One region of the Paenibacillus sp. FSL H7-0323 genome, then DNA from elsewhere that is predicted to be linked to it. Evidence: riboswitches for the same ligand, from Rfam matches in the RefSeq annotation. Region 1 holds a riboswitch; the other holds the start of a gene.
The links. A riboswitch is a leader RNA that binds a small molecule or an ion and turns the genes downstream of it on or off. The one in region 1 is predicted to bind preQ1.
Positions count from the first base shown of each region.

Region 2: it holds a riboswitch for preQ1, as region 1 does, so the genes downstream of both, queF (preQ(1) synthase) here and MHH89_RS28190 (queuosine precursor transporter) in region 1, are expected to answer to the same signal.

Region 1 is NZ_JBBODB010000001.1:6,307,346-6,311,320, forward strand. It holds gene MHH89_RS28185 (methyl-accepting chemotaxis protein) at 1-1,573, opposite strand, end outside; PreQ1 riboswitch class I at 1,940-1,985, shown strand; gene MHH89_RS28190 (queuosine precursor transporter) at 1,996-2,709, shown strand; gene MHH89_RS28195 (AMP-binding protein) at 2,987-3,975, shown strand, end outside.
Region 2 is NZ_JBBODB010000001.1:1,692,700-1,696,674, reverse strand. It holds gene murB (UDP-N-acetylmuramate dehydrogenase) at 1-596, shown strand, start outside; gene MHH89_RS07765 (hypothetical protein) at 661-996, opposite strand; PreQ1 riboswitch class I at 1,308-1,351, shown strand; gene queF (preQ(1) synthase) at 1,515-1,988, shown strand; gene queC (7-cyano-7-deazaguanine synthase QueC) at 2,018-2,680, shown strand; gene MHH89_RS07750 (6-pyruvoyl trahydropterin synthase family protein) at 2,680-3,162, shown strand; gene queE (7-carboxy-7-deazaguanine synthase QueE) at 3,155-3,877, shown strand.

The DNA of each region.
Region 1 (3,975 bases):
GTGTGTCCGCACTTTCTTGCGATCTTGATGTAATTTGTGCAGTTTCTTCGACGGAAGCACTGACTTCTTCTGTACTTGCCGAGATTTGCTGTGTAGCCGCAGATACGGATTGGATGCTGTGATTGATGCTTTGGATAAGAATCAGGAGGTGATTAAAGGCATCACCTGCTTCTGCTACTTTGCCGACTCCAGAGGCAACCTCAGAATTCACGTGGTTCATCTCGGTAACGGAGCGACTCATATCTTCTTGAAGCCCAAGTAGGAAGTCACGGATCTGTTCGTTTGCGTTACGGGATTGTTCAGACAGCTTGCGTACTTCTCCCGCAACAACAGCAAAGCCGCGTCCATGCTCTCCTGCGCGTGCAGCTTCAATTGAAGCATTCAGCGACAGCATTTGGATCTGTTTCGTAATTTCAGTAATACTGTGAACGACTTCTCCGATCATTACTGAACGCTCATTCATGATTTGTAATTGATCCAGCGACTGTAGGGAAGCACGTTCAACCTGGCGCATTTGCAGCACAGCGCTTTGAGCAATTTCATTACCGCCACTTGCTTCAGCGGAAGCCTCACTGATTTGCTCCGTGACTTCATTCGCTGCTGAGGCAATACTTTGAATGCCTAAATTGATTTCTTCCATTGCTCTCGAGTTATCTGATGCACTGCTAGCGATAGTCGTACTACCTTTGCCGATTTCTACTACCGATGAGCTGGAGTGTTCCGCCATATCATTGAGAACCTCAACACGTTCTTTTAAAGAGTTGGAATCCGCAACGACAGTATTAGAGGTTACCAGTACATGTCCAATCATTTCTTTCAGGCGTTGGGTCATCGCTTGGAAGCTTACGGACAACTGTGCAACTTCGTCATTTCCTTTAACTGATAATTCTTCGGTGAAATCTCCCTCTGCGAGCCGGGCACTATAAGCTGCCAGTTTTGAGATTGGACGTGTTATACGCACACTCATGAACCATGCACCAGTTAGGCCGATGATCAACGTCAGAAGTGTGATTCCGGCACTTGTCCATAGAATACTGTCTGTTTTTTCTTGAATGAAGCTTACGTCACTGCTTACACCGATAACCATCGTACTTCCGGGAATACCGATATAAGCTGTTTTATGTATACCATGTGCGTCGCTATATGTATCGCTTAGTCCAGTTTTTCCTTTAGAGGCTTGTTGCATTGCAGAGGATACGGTGACACTTTCTGCCCGTTGCAATTTTGCATCGTGATCTGCGGATAGAATCTCAGCTTCTTTCCCTTTCAGATTGACCAGAAAAATGGTTTCCACTCCATGTTGTTTCCTCTTTTCCTGAAAATAGAACTCGAGATTGGTGGCAGACTGATCGTTCTTATTTAGGGTTTGCTGGGCGTGCATTACGTTGAGATTCTTATATACGTCCTGAGCAGCGGCAGTAAGGATTTTGTTAATCTGCGGCATAACATAGCTGTTGAAGATACTGATAGAGATAAAATAGAAGCTGGTGCTTAACAAAAGAGACGTGAGCAACAGAACAACAAATAATAAACGCGTAAATTTGCGACTGATCGAATGCTTGATACGAAACATATCGTTCTCTCCTTTTTTTATGGACGGTGAGGTCATTTCTTTTTTAGTCTTCACTAGATACTCCATGCCAACTGCTGGAAATTGGCGACCCGAGATATATTCCATAGTTATGTCATATTTCTACTAAATGGATCGGGAATAAGGTGTTTGATACTATTCTATAGAATTAACCTCTGGATGAATAGTGAAAGTTTTGTCCTATAGAGCATTTTTTTCTGAAAAAAATGAATTATTGCTGACTATTTTAGATAATTGGCGAAAAAAAAGAAATGGAACTACCAATTTCATATAAAAATATTATTTTTATGGATTGTTAAGCGCTATTGTGATAGAGTATTAATGTTTTGTTCCGAAAATTTAATATTGTAAGCCGCGGTTCGTAACCATCCCGCGTAAACAAAACTAGGAGGAATTTCAGTAATATGTTTAATTTGCTGTGGGGAGTTTTATTTGTTATTGTCAATTTTGCTTTTTTTCTACTCTGTTACCGCTTGTTCGGGAAAAGTGGAATGTACGCCTGGGTAGGTATTGCTACTGTAATTGCTAACATTCAGGTAGCTAAGACGATTGCTATGCCATTTGATATTGTGATGACACTCGGAAATACGATGTATGTCACTTTATATATGACCAGCGATTTACTTAATGAGAAGTACGGAAGAGCGGAAGCACGTAAAGCGGTCTGGTTTGGTTTCTTCACCTTGCTTATGACTACAGTCATTATGCAGATGGTATTAGTATTTAAGCCGCAGGAGACCGATATCGCTCAGTCTTCTTTAGAGACGATTTTTGGGCTGATGCCTCGACTAGCTTTGGGTAGTCTTACTGCTTACTTCATTAGTCAGTTCCTAGATGTTCGGTTGTACTCTTGGATTCGTAAATATTACAGCACCTCAAGTCAGCTGTGGATTCGTTCCAACGGTAGTACGATGATTAGCTCCTTTGTGGATACACTTATTTTCTGTACCATTGCGTTTGCGGGCTTGTATGACTGGAATGTATGGCTTGAAATTTTGCTTACGACTTATCTAGCGAAGTTCTTACTAACCGCAGTAAGCACACCTATCTTATATATCGCCAGAACCTTTACTTTTGCTGAAGAGGGTTCACCATCATCCGTTCAAAAGAAGGACTAAACAACAATACAGCCAGCGCGTACCGATCATAATCGATGCGTGCTGGCTGTTTTTTCGTTGTAAGATGGACTTAATCGTTACATGAAAGATGTGTACATAAAAATAATATAAAGCTAAAATAAGCTATCGTAGCAATTCTAGCGGGTTAGTTTAACAGGAGCGACTTCGATGGCGCTTATCACATATCCTTTAGTTTGGGCTGGACTTGCGGGGCAGTCCGATTGAAGAGAATGTATATAATCGGTAGTCACAGAAATTACGAACAGGTGTGATCAGGATGAATCTAGTAGTTCCTATACTGCGTCATGCAGCACAGCAGCCCGACAGCATTGCCTTAACCCATGACCAAGCAAGTCATACCTATGCCACATTAGTAAAAACGATGCGGAGAATCGCGAATGGCTTACAGCAAAAGGGTCTGAGGCATGACAAAATCGCGATTTTATCTACGAATCGTATTGAATTTGTTGAGGTTTTTTTGGGGGCGATTTATGCGGGCTGTGTTCCCATTCCCTTAGATCCCAAGTGGAGTGCTAATGAACTGCAGGTTATTATAGAGCAGTGCCAGCCGACAATGATTTTTGCCGAGCCGGAAGCCGCAAAGAATCTGGTTTTCAAGGATCAAACGATCCCAACGCTGACCTTCTCAAATGAACGAACAGGTTCCTATGATCAGTGGCTGGCTGCCCTGAAGCCGGAGGCTGAGTTGGATGAGACGAATGAATTATTATTTATTGGCTTTACTTCAGGCACAACCGGATTGCCCAAAGGTTATATGCGTACCCATTTATCATGGTTAAAAAGCTTTGAGGTTTCGAATATTGCTTTTGAATTGGACGCTATGAAGGATGTTTTGGCACCAGGTCCATTTGTGCATTCCCTATCCTTATTCGCCGTAATGCAGAGTCTATATGGTGGAGCAACCTTTCATATCACACAAAAATTTAGTGCCACGCAGGTGTTAGAGTTGTGCCAGCAAATTCCGGGCGTGGTGCTGTTCGTCGTACCAACAATGATCGAATCCATGATGCAGCAGGCTGTACCTGGGCAGATACAGATTGATGCGATTATTAGCTCAGGTGCAAAGTGGTCGGAGTTGTCCAAGAAAAGGGGCATGGAAGTGTTTGGTGGAGCGCGGCTTTATGAATCCTACGGTTCTTCAGAAGCGAGCTATATTAGTTATTTGAATGTTCTGACCGAGCATAATCCGACCTCTGTAGGCAAACCTTATCCCGGGGTGCAAATTTCCATTCGTGATGACCAGTT
Region 2 (3,975 bases), 4.6 Mb from region 1:
AAATAATTGATGTTTCCAGATATGCGCGTGATAAGGAGCTTACGGGTCTTGAGTTCGCCTGTGGCATTCCAGGAACAGTTGGTGGAGCGCTCTATATGAACGCAGGTGCTTATGGCGGTGAGATCAAAGATGTCCTGCATAGTGCACTAGCTATAAATAAGAACGGGCAATTGGTAACTCTGCAAGGAGATGAGCTGCAATGGGGATACAGAAAAAGTGTATTCGCAAGCGGTGAGTATATTGTACTTGAGGCCAAATTTGCTATGACTTCCGGTGATGTTTTAACGATCAAGGCAAAAATGGATGAACTAACTTATTTACGTGAATCGAAGCAACCGCTTGAGTATCCATCCTGTGGGAGTGTATTTAAGCGGCCTCCAGGCCGTTTTGCAGGTCAGTTAATTCAAGAGAGCGGCTTACAGGGTACAAGAATCGGCGGTGCTGAGGTATCCAAGAAGCATGCGGGATTTATTGTGAATGCAGATAATGCAACAGCCAGTGATTACATCGGGCTAATCCACCATGTAAGAGCGACTGTGAAGGATAAATTCGGTGTAGAGCTGGAAACGGAAGTGGAGATCATTGGAGAAGAATAAATGATAAGCAAAAAGAGCCCGCAGATCGCTGTGGGCTCTTTTTGCTTATCATAATCATGTTCGTTTAATCTACTGAAAGGGTGTAATTAGCTCTGTCCGTAGTTATTTCTGCCTTGCGGTCGGCTAAGTCTACGATTTGAAGACCTTCAACAGCTAAATCATAAGTGGATTGTGGCAGGGATACCAGTTCACCATCGGCGTTAAGTGTGCTGCCGAAACCTCTTAATATCAGTGCACTTCCAAGATATTCATCAATTACGTCGTCTGCACTCCGGAAATCTACGGACTCTAAATTGAAATGAACTTTATCCAAATCACGAAGTTCTTTCTTTTCAATAGCGATTGTTACATTCAAATGATTGTTAAGCCAATCCATAAGCTGCTGTATACTTTGTTCCATAAAATGCTCCCACCCTTAGCTCGAAGATTATTATGAATAAGTTACCCTTTTCTTAGGATTTGAATCCTTTTTTTTGCCACATCTTAATTAACCATATGAATAGTTTATGTGATTAAAAAGAAATCCGCGATCAAATTGCCGTGGTTTTTGAGCTTCCTAATCTCTACATACGCAGGTCTATCCACGTTAATCTGGAGTTATTTGCTGATCTATATAAGGTAACAGTAAAGAGTAGAACTTGTCAGGAGCGGGCTACCCATGGTATAGTTCAAGACGCAATATGCTTTAAGAAGAAGTCTGCGCTAAGTTGTGCAGGAGAGGTTCGCGAACTCCCTCTATAAAAAACTAAGAATATATTAAACAGTACAAGCGGTTGCTGTCCTTTATCCGGACGTTGCTTCCGTTTCTTCTTAGTGGAGCCAAGTTTTCGAAATCTCGTTCTTCTTTCCATTACCGGCCAAGGCCGAAGGAAAAGAGAGGGGTTTTTTGTCGTGTCAGAAGGAAGATTGAAAGAGGAAATGCAAGAAGTTACTTTGCTTGGTAATCAGGGAACACAGTACAAGTTTGGTTATGATCCAGACATTCTGGAGGTGTTTGATAACAAACATCCCGGGCGTGATTATTTTGTTAAATTCAACTGCCCTGAGTTCACTAGCTTGTGTCCTGTAACGGGTCAGCCGGATTTTGCCACGCTGTATATTTCGTATATTCCTGAACAAAAAATGGTGGAGTCCAAATCATTAAAGCTGTATCTGTTTAGCTTCCGCAACCATGGTGATTTTCATGAGGACTGTGTCAACATTATTATGAATGATCTGATCTCACTGATGGATCCGCGTTACATTGAGGTATGGGGCAAGTTCACTCCGCGCGGAGGCATTTCAATTGATCCTTATTGCAACTATGGAAGACCGGGTACGAAGTATGAGGCGATGGCGGAACACCGCTTAATCAATCACGACCTCTATCCAGAAAAAGTGGACAACCGCTAAATTCCAACTTGTGATAAGGAGAGATTCATATGAACAAAAAAGCACTCGTCGTATTCAGCGGCGGACAAGATAGCACCACTTGCCTGGTTTGGGCATTGCAGCAGTATGAGGAAGTGCAGGTAGTTACTTTCAACTATAATCAACGTCATGCGGCTGAAATCGAAGTTGCAACAGCGATAGCAGCTAAGTTTAATGTAAAACAGCATATTCTTGATCTGGGGCTGCTCAATCAGCTGGCACCCAATGCACTTACCCGTCAGGATATAGATATCGTGGCTGGTGAAGGAGATGAGCTTCCAAGTACTTTCGTCGATGGACGGAATTTGTTGTTTTTATCTTTTGCCGCAATATTAGCTAAACAACTGGGGTACTCCCATATCGTCACTGGGGTTTGCCAAACGGACTTTAGCGGTTATCCGGACTGCCGTGATGTTTTTGTGAAATCATTGAATGTTACGCTGAACTTATCTATGGACTATGAGTTTGCGATCCACACTCCCCTAATGTGGCTGGATAAAAAAGAAACGTGGAAAATGGCCGATGAACTGGGGTATTTTGATTATGTTCGCGAACACACACTGACCTGTTACAACGGTATTATTGGCAGTGGCTGCGGTACTTGTCCAGCCTGTCTATTGCGTCAGCGTGGTCTTGAGCAATATGAGGCGGAGAGAATGGAGGCCGGTTCTTAATGCTTAACGAGGTTTCAGTCTGCAAAATATTTACGTTCGATGCGGCACACCAGTTAGTGGGACACAAAGGGAAATGCAGCAACCTGCACGGACATACTTATAAGCTCGAAGTAGTGCTTAAGGGCAAACCTATGGCCGCGGAAGGCCACTCGGATGAAGGCTTCGTCATTGATTTCAGCGATATCAAAATGACAGTACAACAAAGCCTTGTAGATCGTTTAGATCACGCTTTTCTTGCCATGGGAAATGAACCTGTGTTAGAGACGTTAACGAATACGGGCTCCAAAGTAGCCTTGTTGTCTTTCCGCACCACAGTAGAGAATATGTCTTCATATATTGCCTACAAGCTTAAGCAAGCAGGGTTGCCTTTGTACTCGGTAAAGCTATGGGAGACTCCAACCTCTTGGGCAGAGGTGCTGGCTGAAGATGTTCCGGATGAAGGGCCATCCTACCGTTTGTATGGAGGCTGTGACTGTGAGTAAGATTCCTGTCATTGAAATGTTCGGTCCAACTATTCAAGGCGAAGGTGCGGTAATTGGAGTGAAGACAATGTTTGTCCGCACCTATGGCTGCGATTATCGTTGCGGCTGGTGTGACTCCGCTTTTACTTGGGATGGTACGGCTAAGAATAAGGTTCGCATGATGGAAGCAGAAGAAATCATAAATGAATTATTGGCATTAGCTGGAGATAATTTCGACTGTGTTACGATTTCAGGCGGTAATCCTGCCTTGATTGGTGAAGGAATGGGTACCTTCATCAAACTGCTTCATGAGCGTGGAATAAAAGCAGCGATAGAAACTCAGGGGAGTAAATGGCAGGATTGGTTCAATGACGTGGATGTGCTGACAATCAGTCCTAAACCCCCAAGCTCAGGAATGACAACGAATTGGGAAATGCTAGATAACATCATGAGTAAGATGGAGAAACTGGGTCGTTCTACGCATAGCTTGAAGGTCGTAGTGTTTGATGATAAGGATTTTGATTATGCGAAAAACGTTCACCAGCGATATCCGAATGTGCAGCTCTTTCTGCAGCCTGGTAATGATGATGTCACGGAAGAGGGCAACATTTCTGCTCGGCTTCTGGGAAGGCTGGAGTGGTTGTTTAATAAAGTAATCGTGGATTCGGATATGAACAAGGTTCGTGTACTTCCACAGCTGCATGCATTGATCTGGCATAATAAGCGTGGCAAGTAAAAGATTGATGAAATCGTCCGGGTATCTGCTTACAGATACTCGGTTTTTATTTTTAACAGTTGTAACTTCTAGTAGGTAGATAGTCTGTCCCAGTTTCT